Phenylobacterium montanum: one gene and its partner. The protein of the gene in region 1 interacts with the protein of each later gene in a pairwise test. Links are inferred from orthologs where the notes say so. Each region holds a gene or a part of one and is shown in the gene's direction. Other genes may lie near its edges.

Evidence for each region. The genes of interacting proteins can lie anywhere in the genome.
Region 2: the proteins of KCG34_RS17960 (region 1) and ptsN interact in binary tests that used the Escherichia coli proteins (3 or more experiments, as listed by UniProt). The link is inferred for Phenylobacterium montanum from one-to-one orthologs.

What each region holds. Positions count from the first base shown.
Region 1 is NZ_CP073078.1:3,960,404-3,968,559, reverse strand. Bases 2,860-6,168 are described here. They hold KCG34_RS17960 (DUF4118 domain-containing protein), read left to right. Parts: upstream 2,860-3,259; coding sequence 3,260-5,968; downstream 5,969-6,168. Other genes in these bases: KCG34_RS17955 (response regulator), read left to right, coding at 5,968-6,168; kdpC (potassium-transporting ATPase subunit KdpC), read left to right, coding at 2,860-3,260. Outside these bases: potassium-transporting ATPase subunit KdpA, read left to right, coding at 1-595; potassium-transporting ATPase subunit KdpB, read left to right, coding at 625-2,661; more of kdpC, read left to right, coding at 2,673-2,859; more of KCG34_RS17955, read left to right, coding at 6,169-6,660; KCG34_RS17950 (DUF3667 domain-containing protein), read left to right, coding at 6,731-7,681; KCG34_RS17945 (HAD-IA family hydrolase), read left to right, coding at 7,933-8,156. UniProt on the Escherichia coli protein: Member of the two-component regulatory system KdpD/KdpE involved in the regulation of the kdp operon. KdpD may function as a membrane-associated protein kinase that phosphorylates KdpE in response to environmental signals.
Region 2 is NZ_CP073078.1:3,170,990-3,175,960, forward strand. Bases 1,974-4,971 are described here. They hold ptsN (PTS IIA-like nitrogen regulatory protein PtsN), read left to right. Parts: upstream 1,974-3,239; coding sequence 3,240-3,704; downstream 3,705-4,971. Other genes in these bases: rpoN (RNA polymerase factor sigma-54), read left to right, coding at 1,974-2,473; hpf (ribosome hibernation-promoting factor, HPF/YfiA family), read left to right, coding at 2,539-3,156; KCG34_RS14205 (VanW family protein), read left to right, coding at 4,017-4,971. Outside these bases: KCG34_RS14180 (LptA/OstA family protein), read left to right, coding at 1-63; lptB (LPS export ABC transporter ATP-binding protein), read left to right, coding at 78-836; more of rpoN, read left to right, coding at 938-1,973. UniProt on the Escherichia coli protein: Seems to have a role in regulating nitrogen assimilation.

The sequences.
Region 1 (8,156 bases):
CGGCGAGATCCTGCCGGGCGGCGTCGGCTCCGGCGTCTACGGGATCATCGTCATGGCCGTGCTGGCGGTGTTCGTCGCCGGGCTGATGGTGGGCAGGACGCCGGAATACCTGGGCAAGAAGATCGAGGCGCGCGAGATCAAGCTGGCCATGCTGGCGGCCCTGATCCTGGGAATATCCATCCTTGGCTTCGCCGCCGTGGCTCTGGTCCTGCCGCTCGCCATCAAGGCCATGTCCACCAGCGGCCCGCACGGCCTGACCGAGGTGCTCTACGCCTATGCCTCGGCCACCGGGAACAACGGCTCGGCTTTCGGCGGCCTCGGCGCCAACACGCCCTACTGGAACACCACCCTGGCCATCGCCATGTGGCTCGGCCGCTTCGCCTTCATCGTGCCGGTCATGGCGCTGGCGGGCGGGGTGGTGTCCAAGCCCAAGCTCGCGCCGACCGCCGGCACCCTGCCGACCCACGGCCCGCTGTTCGTCGGCCTCGTGATCGGGGTGATCCTGATCCTCGGCGGCCTGCAGTATTTCCCGGCCCTCGCCCTCGGCCCGATCGTCGAGCATTTCCAGATGCTCGCCGTCACCGCCACGCACTGACGCCGCATCACGAAAGAACGGTGATCTAGATGACTTCCGCCATCGCCGCCTCGGGCTCGCAGGGCGCCATTCTCCGGCGCGCCGCACTCGACGCCTTCGTCAAACTCGACCCGCGCAAGCTGACCGGCAACCCGGTCATCCTCGCCACCGAGGTCGTGGCCTTCCTGGCCTCGGCCTCGGCGGTCGACGCCTTCGTCCGCCACACCTCGCCCGCCTTCGCTCTGCAGATGGCGATCTGGCTGTGGGCCACGGTGCTGTTCGCCAACCTCGCCGAAAGCGTCGCCGAAGGGCGCGGCAAGGCGGCGGCCGACAGCCTGCGCGCCGCCCGGGTGACCACCAACGCCAAGCTGATCGTCGACCCCAATACCGGGACCACCATCCCCACGCCCTCGCACAAGCTGGGGGTCGGCGACGTGGTGCTGGTCGAGGCCGGCGACGTGATCCCCGCCGACGGCGAGATCATCGAAGGGGTGGCCTCGGTCAACGAGTCGGCCATCACCGGGGAATCCGCGCCAGTCATCCGCGAAAGCGGCGGCGACCGCTCGGCGGTCACCGGCGGCACCACGGTGGTCTCGGACTGGATCAAGGTCCGCGTCACCGCCGGCCAGGGTGACAGCTTCCTCGACCGCATGATCGCCATGGTCGAGGGCGCCAACCGCCGCAAGACCCCGAACGAGATCGCGCTCGCCGTACTGCTGGCCGGCCTGACCCTGGTGTTCATGATCGCGGTGGTGACCCTCCTGGGCCTCGGCAAATATTCCGGCGTGACCCTGGACCCGCTGATCCTGGGCGCCCTCTTCATCTGCCTGATCCCGACCACCATCGGCGGGCTGCTTTCCGCGGTCGGCATCGCCGGCATGGACCGTCTCTTGAAGGTCAACGTGCTGGCCACCTCCGGCCGCGCGGTCGAGGCGGCGGGGGACGTCGACACCCTGCTCCTGGACAAGACCGGCACCATCACCTTCGGCAACCGCATGGCCACCGAAGTGATCCCGGCCCCCGGCGTCACGCCCCAGGCGGCCCTGACCGCGGCCCTGATGGCCTCGCTGGCCGACGAAACGCCGGAAGGCCGATCGATCCTGGAGATGGCGCGCGAGAAGCACAACCTTGTGCTGGACGTGCCTCAGGGGGCGACCGCGATCGCCTTTAGCGCCCAGACCCGCGTCTCCGGCCTCGACACTTCGACCATGAGTTGGCGCAAGGGGGCGGTGGACGCCGTCTACAAGCTTGCCGGCCTCGAACGGGCCCAGATTCCGGCCGACGTAGTCGCCGCGGTGGACCGCATCGCCCGCTCCGGCGGCACGCCGTTGGCGGTGAGCGAGAACGGCAGGCTGATGGGGGTCATCCACCTGAAGGACGTGGTCAAGCCGGGGGTCAAGGAGCGCTTCGCCGACCTGCGCCGCATGGGCCTTCGCACGGTGATGATCACCGGCGACAACCCGATCACCGCCGCCACCATCGCCTCTGAGGCCGGGGTCGACGATTTCCTGGCCGAGGCCACGCCGGAGGACAAGCTGCGGCTGATCCGCGAGGAGCAGGCCAAGGGCCGCCTGGTGGCCATGTGCGGCGACGGCTCCAACGACGCGCCCGCGCTCGCCCAGGCCGATGTCGGCGTGGCCATGCAGACCGGCACCCAGGCCGCCCGCGAGGCCGGCAACATGGTCGACCTGGACAGCGACCCCACCAAGCTGATCGAGATCGTCGAGGTGGGCAAACAGATGCTGATCACCCGCGGCGCCCTGACCACCTTCTCCATCGCCAACGACGTGGCCAAGTATTTCGCCATCATCCCGGCGATGTTCGTGGTCGCCTTGCCGGCCCTGGGCGTGCTCAACGTCATGCGCCTCGGCAATCCGCACAGCGCGATCCTGTCGGCGGTGATCTTCAACGCCCTGATCATCGTCATGCTGATCCCGCTGGCCCTGAAAGGGGTCAGGTACCGGGCGATCGGGGCCGCGAAGCTCTTGACGCGCAACCTGATGATCTACGGTGTCGGCGGCATCGTCGCGCCGTTCGTCGGCATCAAGGTCGTCGACCTGATCGTCACCACCCTGCACCTGGCCTGAGGAGCAAGCTCATGCTTTCCCAACTCCGCGCCGCCGTGATGACGGTGGTCCTGTTCACGCTGGTTCTCGGCCTCGCCTATCCCCTGGCCATGACCGGGATCGCCACCGTCGCCTTACCGCACCAGGCCGGCGGCAGCCTGGTCAGAGACGCCAGCGGCAAGGTGATCGGCTCCGAACTGATCGCCCAGGGCTTCGCCAAGCCCGAATACCTGCACCCGCGCCCTTCGGCGGCCGGCAACGGCTACGACCCGATGAACTCGGGCGGCACCAATCTCGGCCCGATGGATCAGAAGCTGATCGACCGGATCAAGGCCGACACCGCCACCCTGCGCAAGGAAAACCCGAACATGGCGGTGCCGATCGATGCGGTGACCACCTCGGCCAGCGGTCTCGATCCGGATATCTCGCCGGAATACGCCCGCTTCCAGGTTCCGCGCATCGCCAAGGCCCGCGGCGCCAGCGAGTCGGAAGTGCAGGCCGCCATCGTCGGCGCCACGCAGCAGCCGTTCCTCGGCTTCATCGGCCAGGCGCGCGTGAATGTGCTGGCCGTCAACAGGGCTCTCGACGCCCACGTTCCGGTGCTACACGCTAAAACTTGATGCCCCTGGACGAGCCTGCCCGCCCCGATCCCGACGCCCTCTTGGCCGAGGCCAAGCGGCAGGGGCGCGGCCGGCTCAAGGTCTATCTCGGCATGGCGCCCGGGGTGGGCAAGACCTATGAGATGCTCACCTCTGGTAAGCGGCGCCTGGCCGAGGGCGTCGACGTGGCCGTGGGCGTAGTCGAGACCCACGGCCGCAAAGATACCGAGGCCCTGACCGAGGGGCTGGAGGTGATGCCGCGGATCCCGATCGAATATCGCGGCCGCCAGCTGATGGAGTTCGACATCGACGGGGCGCTGAAGCGGCGCCCCAAGCTGCTCCTGGTCGACGAGTTCGCCCATTCCAACGCCCCCGGCTCGCGCCATCCCAAGCGGTGGCACGACGTGGAGGAGCTGCTGGACGCCGGCATTGACGTCTGGACCACGCTGAACGTCCAGCACCTCGAAAGCCTCGTCGACGTGGTCTGGAAGATCACCGGGGTGCGGGTCCGCGAGACGGTGCCGGATTCGGTGCTGTCGGCCGCCGACGAGATCGAGGTGGTCGACCTGACGCCTGAGGAGCTGCGTGAGCGGCTCAAGGCCGGCAAGGTCTATATGGGCGAGACGGCCCAGACCGCGGCCGTCAACTTTTTCAAGCCCGAGAACCTGACCGCCCTGCGCGAAATGGCCCTGCGGCGCGCGGCCCAGACCATAGACGACCAGCTGACCCAGGCCATGCGCCGGGGCGGCATTGAAGGCCCCTGGGCGGCGGGGGAGCGGATCCTGGTGCTGATCGCAGGCGATCCCACCGCCAGCGCGCTGGTGCGGGCCGGGCGGCGGCTGGCCGACCTGATGCAGGACGCCCGCTGGACCGTGGCCCACGTCGAGCGACCCAACCGCCCCTCGCGCGATCCGGCGACGGGTCGGCGGGTGGCCGAGGCGCTGAAGCTGGCGGAACAGCTGGGCGCCGCCAGCGTGGTGCTGACCGGCGACGACCTGCCGGAGACCGTGCTGGCCTATGCCCGGCGCAACAACATCACCCAGATCGTCATGGGCAAGTCGCCCGACAAGCTGTGGCGCATCGTGGCGGGCCGGTCCCTGGCCCGGGCGCTGCTGCAACGATCGGGCGGCGCGGCGCTGCACTTCGTCGGCGGGGGCGCTCCGGATACGGACAATCGCATGGCGACCCCGCCGCCGCCGCGCTTCAGCCTGCTGCGCGACTGGCCAGGCTACGCCTGGGGTCTGGGCATGGTGGTCGTGGCTAACGGCCTGGCCTTCTTCCTGGATCGCTATTCCACGGGCGCCGACCTGGCCATGATCTTCCTGGCCAGCATCCTGATCACCGGCCTCGTCTTCGGCCTGCGAGCGGCGGTGGCGGCCTCGGCCCTGGCCATCCTGACCTACAACTTCTTCTTCCTCGAGCCGCGTTTCTCCCTGCAGATCGGCCACGCGGCCGACGTCTTCACCTTCGCCATCTTCCTGGCGGTGGCGGCGGTGACCGGCTGGCTGACCGGCCGGGTCCGCGACCAGGCCAGGCTGTCCTCGCAGCGGGCGGCGGCGGTGACCGCGCTCCTGGCCGCGAGCCGCAGGCTCTCCGGCGCCAACACCCAGGAAGATGCCGCCCAGGTCCTGGCCGAGCAGGCCTCGGCCGCCGCCGGCGGGCGGACCCTGGTCCTCCTGCCCAACGACGAGGAGTTGGTCCCAGCCGCCGGCGCGCCGGGGATCGTCACCCTGAACGCGGGGGCCATGGCCGCCGCGCGCTGGGCCTGGGAGAAGGGCGAGGCGGCCGGCGCCGGCACTGGCACCCTGCCGCAGGTCGGCTGGACCTTCTGGCCGCTGGTGGGGGTGCGCGGCCGGGCCGGGGTGGCCGGGGTGGAGGTGCACGAAAGCCGCGGGGCCGACCAGGAACGGATGGTCGAGGCCATGCTGGACCAGGGGGCCGTGGCCATCGAGCGGGCCGAGCTGGCCGCCGCCACGGTGGAGAACGCAGCCCTGCGCCGTTCGGACAAGCTGCGCGCGGCGCTGCTGAATTCCATCAGCCACGACCTGCGCACGCCGCTGGCCACGGTGATGGGCTCGGCCACCACCCTGATCGACTACGGCAAGTCGCTGAAGCCCGAGGTGCGCGCCGACCTCTTGCTCAGCATCCGCGAGGAGGCCGAGCGGCTGAACCGCTATGTGGGCGATCTCCTGGACATGACCCGGCTGGAGGGCGGAGCGCTGAAGACTCGTTCCGAGCTGGTCGACGTGCGCGAAGTGCTGAGCGCCGCCATCAAACGCGTCGATCGACGGCTGGAGACGCGCAAGCTCACCCGCGATTTTCCCGCGGCCCTGACCTCGGTGGAATGCGATCCCGGCCTTCTGGAGCAGGCCATCGTCAATATCCTGGAGAACGCCATCGCCTATGGCCCGGACGGCTCGGGGATCGATGTCGCGGCCTATGAGGACCGGGCCAATGTGGTGATCGCCATCGATGACGAGGGCCCCGGCATCCCCCAGGCCGAGGTCGAGCGCATCTTCGAAAAGTTTCGCCGGGTGGAGGAGCCCTCCGACCGGGTCCCGCGCGCGGTGCGCTCCAAGGGCGCGGGCCTCGGCCTCTCCATCGCCAAGGGCTTCACCGAAGCCATGGGCGGCCGCATCGCCGCGGTCAGTCCGCTGGCCGAGGGGCGGGGAACGCGGATCCTGATCAGCCTGCCCAAGTCGGTGGCGACGCACAGGCTGCTCTTGTGATGTCCGCCCACCGCCCCCGCATCCTGGTCATCGACGACGAGCCCCAGCTGCACCGCTTCCTGGGGCCGGCGCTGGACGCCGCCGGCTATGAGCCAATCCGGGCCGAGACCGGCGCCGAGGGGCTGGCCGCCATCGCCAACCGCCCGCCGGACGCGGTGATCCTGGACCTCGGCCTGCCGGATATGGACGGCAAGCAGGCCCTGGTGCGGGCGCGGGCCTTCTACGAGGGGCCGATCCTGATCCTGTCGGCGCGGGACATGGAGATGGAGAAGATCGAGGCCCTGGATCAGGGCGCCGACGACTATGTGCAAAAGCCCTTCCATGTGGGCGAGCTTCTGGCGCGGCTTCGGGTGGCGATGCGGCACAAGCTGAAGCAGGCGGGCTCGCAGCCGGTGATCCACGCCGGCGACGTCGAGATCGACCTGGTCAAGCGTCTGGTGAGCCGCGGCGGCGAGCCGGTGCGCCTGTCGCCGCGGGAATATGACGTCCTGGCGCGCCTCGCCGAGGGCGGCGGCAAGGTCTTGACCCACCGCCAGCTGCTGACCGCGGTCTGGGGGCCGGCCAATGTGGAGGACGTGCAGTACTTGCGCGTCTTCGTAGGCCATCTGCGCCAGAAGCTGGAGGCCGACCCCGCCGCGCCGAAGATCATCGTCACCGAGCCGGGGGTCGGCTACCGCTTCATGGCGGAGTGAGCGCCTGAGCTTGGCCCTCCACTCGCCTCGGCTATAAGTCGGGGCGGGTGATTAGGGCGGGGAGCAGCGCGTGACCCAGGAACTGGAGACCGTGGCGGCCGCATCGGCCGGCGGATGGGCGCGGTTCCTGCGCAGGAAGGCTCACACCGCGCCGATCGGCTCGCCCTGCGCCAATTGCGAGACCCCGCTGCAGGGGCCCTGGTGTCACGCCTGCGGCCAGCTGGGCGAGGACTTCCACCGCTCGGTCACCCATCTGGTGGGCGAGGTGTTCGAGGGCCTGTTCCATTTCGACGGCCGCCTTTGGCGCACCCTGCCGACCCTGATCCTGAAACCGGGCCAACTGACCCGCGACTATCTGAACGGCCACCGCGCGCCGCAGATCCCGCCGCTGCGGCTGTTCCTGGTCATGCTGCTGTTCGTGTTCCTGGCCGGCTCAATCGACACGCCCAAACACATTGCGCGCCCCGCCAAGCGCCCGGACGTGGGGATCGTCCTGAACAGCCCCGACGTCTCCGACCAGGACCGCACCGACATCAAGCAGGGCCTGGCCCAGATCGACGCCGCGGCCAAGAACCCCGCCAAGTCGCCGGGCGCCGCCTGGCTGGAGGCCCGCATCAAAGCGGCCATCGACGACCCGGAACGCTTCTTCGGCGTCATCGAGCAGTGGAGCGAGCGCTTCGCCTTCCTGCTGATGCCGATGTCGACCCTGCTGCTCAGCCTGATCTTCGTGTTCCAGCGGCGCTTCTACGTGTTCGACCACGCGATCTTTTCACTGCACTCGCTTTCGGCCATGGGACTGCTCTTGACGGCGGTGATCCTGCTGGACCCAGTCACGGGCGGCCTCGCCAACCTGTTGCTGGTGCTGGCCCCGGTCCATCTATTCCGCCACATGCGCGGGACCTATGGGTCGAGCGCGATCGGAACCCTGATCCGCATGACCCTGCTGTTCCTGGGCTCCGCCGCCGGCTTCCTGGTCCTCATCCTCGGCCTGATCTCGGTCGGGCTGAATGCGATGGGGTGAGGTCAGCCGATCAGGCTCACGCCCGCCGCGACGATGAACACCGCCAGGGCGACGATGGCGGCCAGGATTTCGGCGTGGGTGGCCAGGAAGTGGTTCTGTGCGCGCATGGCCGGGTCCTCCCTGTCCCGTTCCGGGACCTTTGGTCTTCGGGCCGGCAAGAGCCCCGCCAAGCGCATTTCTTCGCGGGCGGTGCTCCCCTTTCTGGGAAAATGGTCTAGGTCTCGATCCGTTGCGAACAAGGACGGGCGGCGATGGCGATCGAGGCGGTGATCTGGGATTTCGGTGGGGTGTTCACCACCTCGCCCTTCGAGGCGTTCAACCGCTACGAGGCCGCGCGGGGGCTGCCCAAGGACCTGATCCGCACCATCAACGCCACCAACCCGCATGACAACGCCTGGGCCCTGTTCGAGCGCTCGGAGATCGACGCCAAGGGCTTCGATGAGACCTTTGCCGCCGAAGCCAAGGCCCTGGGCTT
Region 2 (4,971 bases), 790 kb from region 1 along the record:
GGGACCTCGCCGAGCGGCCTGGCTCCGCCCGTCCCGCCGCCGCCGCGCAAGCACGGCGGCTGAGCGGCGAGCCGCCCATGAGCCAGCCCAACGCCAGCGAGGCGGCGCCGCAGCCCGGCGACGGCCTCTACGCCGAGTCGATCGGCAAGGCCTTTCGCGGACGCAAGGTGGTCGATCAGGTCTCCCTGCGCCTACGCCGCGGGGAGGTGGCGGGCCTTCTAGGCCCCAACGGCGCCGGCAAGACCACCTGCTTCTACATGATCACCGGGCTGATCGCGGTCGACTATGGCCAGATCTGGCTCGACGGCGACGACATCACCGGCCAGCCCATGTACCAGCGAGCGCGCATGGGGGTGGGCTATCTGCCGCAGGAGGCCTCGATCTTCCGCGGCATGAGCGTCGAACAGAACGTGATGGCCGTGGCCGAGATGCGCGAGCCGGACCGTCGCAAGGCCAAGGCGCTGGTGACCGAGCTCCTGGAGGAACTGCGCATCTCGCACCTGCGCGCTTCGCCGGCGGTGTCGCTGTCGGGCGGCGAGCGGCGACGCGTCGAGATCGCCCGCGCCCTGGCCAGCGAGCCCGACTTCATGCTGCTGGACGAGCCCTTCGCCGGCATCGACCCCCTGGCCATCTCGGACATCCGCGAGGTGATCGCCTATCTGAAGAACCGCGGCATCGGCATCCTGATCACCGACCACAATGTGCGCGAGACCCTGGAGATCATCGACCGGGCCTCGATCATCCACGCCGGCCGGGTGCTGTTCGAAGGCCCGCCCGAGGCGATCCTGAGCGATCCGGAAGTGCGGCGCGTCTATCTGGGCGACAGCTTCGGCTGAGCCAAGCGCCAGGGCGGAGAACCAATCTCCGCCGGTGTTAACTAATCAGTGGGACCGATTCCCTAAGCTTCCCAGGCAAGATTCACGCCAGGGGGCGTTTGGTGTCGCTCAGTCCACGCTTGGAGATCCGGCAGGGCCAAGGCCTTGTCATCACGCCGCAACTGCAACAGGCCATCAAGCTGTTGCAGCTGTCGAGCGTCGAGCTGGAGGCCTATGTCGAGGGCGAACTCGAGCGCAATCCGCTGCTGCAACGCGACGAGGGCGAGCACGGCGGCGAAACCGAAGCGCCAGAGCGCCAGGCCGAGACCGGCGAGGTCGCCCTGGACCGCATGACCACCGAGCGTGGCGCCGCCGACATGGACGCCGCCTCCGCCGATAGCTACGAGGCCAGCCCGGGCGAGCGCGATTGCGGAGACCGGCCCGTAGCCGAGGCCTCGGAGGCCGCGGGCGACGGCTACCAGACCGGCGGGGCGATCGACTGGTCCGGCGCCAACAAGGGCGGCTCGTTCGACCGCGACGACAACGGCCTGGAAGGCGCGTTGCAGAGCGCCGACACCCTGGCCGAGCACCTGGAGAAACAGGCCTCCCTGGCCGGCTTCTCCACCACCGAGCGCGCCATAGCCCAGGTCCTGATCGACGGGGTGGACGAGGCCGGCTACCTGCGCGCCGACCTGGACGATGTGGCCGAGCGCCTGGGCTGCGGCCTGGAGCTGGTCGAGGCCGTGCTGGCCCGCCTGCAGGGCTTCGAGCCCACCGGGGTGTTCGCCCGCGACGTGCGCGAGTGCCTGACCCTGCAGCTGAAGGAGCAGAACCGCTTCGACCCGGCCATGGCCGCCCTGATCGAAAACCTGGACCTGTTGGCCAAGCGGGACTTGCCGGCCCTGCGCAAGGTCTGCGGCGTCGACGCCGACGACCTGAAGGACATGATCGCCGAGGTCCGCGGCCTGACGCCCAAGCCTGGCGCAGCCTTCGGCGGCGAGCCCAGCGCCCCGGTGATCCCCGACGCCATGGTCCGCGAGGGGCCGGGCGGCTTGTGGCTGGTGGAGCTGAACAGTGACGCTTTGCCGCGCCTGCTGGTCGACCAGCGCTATCACGCCCGTGTCTCGGCCGGCGCCCGGGGCGAGGCGGACAAGACCTTCGTCGCCGACTGCCTGGCCTCGGCCAACTGGCTGGTGCGCAGCCTGGACCAGCGGGCCAGGACCATCCTGAAGGTGGCCAGCGAGATCGTGCGCCAGCAGGACGGCTTCTTGGCCTTCGGCGTCGAGCACCTTCGCCCCCTGAATCTGAAGACCGTGGCCGAAGCCATCGGCATGCACGAATCCACCGTCAGCCGGGTGACCTCGAACAAGTACCTGGCCACCCCGCGCGGGGTGTTCGAGATGAAGTTCTTCTTCACTGCCGCCATCTCGGCCTCCAACGGCGGCGCCGACCACTCGGCCGAGAGCGTGCGTCACCGCATCAAGCAGCTGATCGACGGCGAGCGCGACCCGGAAGGGGTGCTGTCCGACGATCGCATCGTCGAGATCCTCAATTCGGCCGGCGTCGACGTGGCCCGCCGGACGGTCGCCAAGTACCGCGAGGCGATGCGGATTCCCTCCTCCGTCGAGCGCCGGCGGGTGCTCAAGGAAGCGTGCTGAACTGACGTTAGTTCACCTGTCCAACGGCGCTTGACTCCGCCGCCGGACGGGTCTGCACTGGCCCCATGCAAGTCCAAGTCTCCGGCAAACATGTCGCCGTCGGTGAGGCCCTGCGGACGCGGGTCGCCGACGAAATCCTCGCAAGCATCGGCAAATACTTCGACCGCGGCGGTGACGCCGATGTCGTCGTGAGCAAGGAGGGATTCAGTTTCCGTGTGGACTGCAGCGTGACCCTGGCCTCTGGCCAGCAGTTGCAGAGCCATGCGCTGGGCGGGGACGCGCACAGCGCCTTCGACGCCTGCCTGCACAAGATCGAGACGCGCATCCGCCGCTACAAGAACAAGCTCAAGAGCCATTCCACCGCCGCCAGCGCCAAGGCGGCCGAGACGGCGGCCCTCTATGTGCTGAAGTCGCCGGACGAGACCGATGTCGATGAGGACTGGGCCGAATCGGACGGCCACGCCCCGCCCTCGGCCATGGTCATCGCCGAGACCCTGGCCCCGCTGCGCACCCTGACCGTCTCTATGGCGGTGATGCAGCTGGACTTGACTGAATCTCAAACAATCGTGTTTAGAAACGCCGCCCACGGGGGGCTGTCAGTGGTATATCGCCGGCCCGACGGGAATATCGGGTGGATCGATCCGGAGCGTACAGCCAGCCTCAATGGCGAAGCGGCCCCCTGAAACCCAGGGCCCGCCTTTCGCGTTGAAGGGCGGGACCAGGCGCCGGGCGGTCGAAGGGGCTATAGGATTCAGGCGTCGCGTTCATGAACATCGAAAGCTTGCTTGACCGCCGGGCGATCACGCCCAAGGTCAGCGCGTCCTCGAAACGCCAGGCCCTGTCCCTGGTGGCGGAATTGGCTGCGCGCCGGTTCGACCTCGATGCGGGCGAAGTGCTCGACGCCCTGATGGCGCGCGAGGTCGTGGGCTCGACCGGCGTCGGCTCGGGCGTCGCGGTGCCGCACGCTCGGCTGAAGACCCTGGACAAGATGCGCGGGGTGTTCGTTCGGCTGGAGACCCCGGTCGATTTCGACGCCGTCGACGACCAGCCGGTCGACCTGATCTTCGCGCTTCTGGCCCCGGAGGCCGCCGGCTCGGAGCATCTGCAGGCCCTGGCCCGCGTCGCCCGCCTGCTGCGCCGCGCCGACTTGCGCGAACAACTGCGCCAGGCCCACGGCGCCGACGCCGTCTACGCCCTCCTGGCCCAGCCCGCGAGCCCTTCGGCCGCCTGACTAGACAGGCCGCGCCTGCAACCTATGATCGGCTCTGCTGGGAGGGGTGCATGGCGGATGTTGCGCCAATCGATCAGCGGCCCGGGCCGGCGTCCGTCGTTCGGCCTGACCGTCTTTCAACCGCCATTTTCGCCACGAAGGTAGTGGGCCTGCGCCTTCGCCGGGCGCTGTACCGATGCCGCCGCCCCGCCGCCGCGGCTGAAGTCTGATAGCGCCGGCGCTGATCTCCAGTCGATCGCCGAGTCGCGCACGGCGCTGTGGTCGGACGAGGGGGCGGCGGAATACGACTACCAACTGGGCAAGGTGCAGAACTTGCGGGTCGCCTGCCGCGCGCTCGACGGCCTGTGCCTGTCAGCCGGGCAGGTGTTCAGCTTCTGGCGTCATATCGGACCGCCGGTTTCCTGGCGCGGCTTTGCGCGCGGGCGGATGCTGCAGCAGGGCTGCCTGGTCCCGGTCGTCGGCGGCGGCCTGTGCCAGCTGTCCAACGCCCTCTACGACGTCGCCCTGCGGGCCGGCTGCGAGATCGTCGAGCGCCACGCCCATTCCCGCATCGTGCCGGGATCGACGGCGGCCGAGGGGCGGGACGCCACGGTGGCCTGGAACTATGTCGACCTGCGCTTCGCCGCGCCGCATGACCTGAAACTGACGGCGCGCCTGGACCGGGGCGAGCTCATCGTCGGCCTCGCTGGGCGGACTGGGATCGCAGCGAAGGTAGTCGGGCGGCGCGCGCCCCTTGGGGCAGGAAACGAAGGCCTGATCGCGCGCGGTTGCGGCGCGTGCGGCGAAACCGCCTGCTTCCGTCATGAGGGGCGCCGTACGCAGCTTGTCGGGCGCAGCGCCTTTCTGGTCGACGAGGCCTGGCCCGAATTCACCGCACATGTCGCCCAGGCCAAGAGCGATGGCGACCTCCTGGCTCGCCTGTTCAACAGCAGCACCGGGCGCTACGCCTGGCCGGCGGAGGGCTTCGGTGTGGCCGCTGACGCCAACCTGGAAACCGCCTTGCGCTCGCTGGTGCTCCGTCGCGCCGCGAACGGCGCCCAACGCAGGGCTGCGGAACTGGATGGCGCCCGACGCATCGCCGGGCGCCTGGCGCGCAGCCTGACCTACGACATGGCACGGTTGACCGTCGCTCAATCCTACCTGCCTTTCCTGTGGCGACAGGGCATGCTCGGCGGCCGGGAGGTGACCGTGCTCATGACCCGCCCACCCATGGCCGTGTTGCAGGCGCGGCTGGATGAGGCCGCCGCCCGCCGTCCGGATCGCGCCA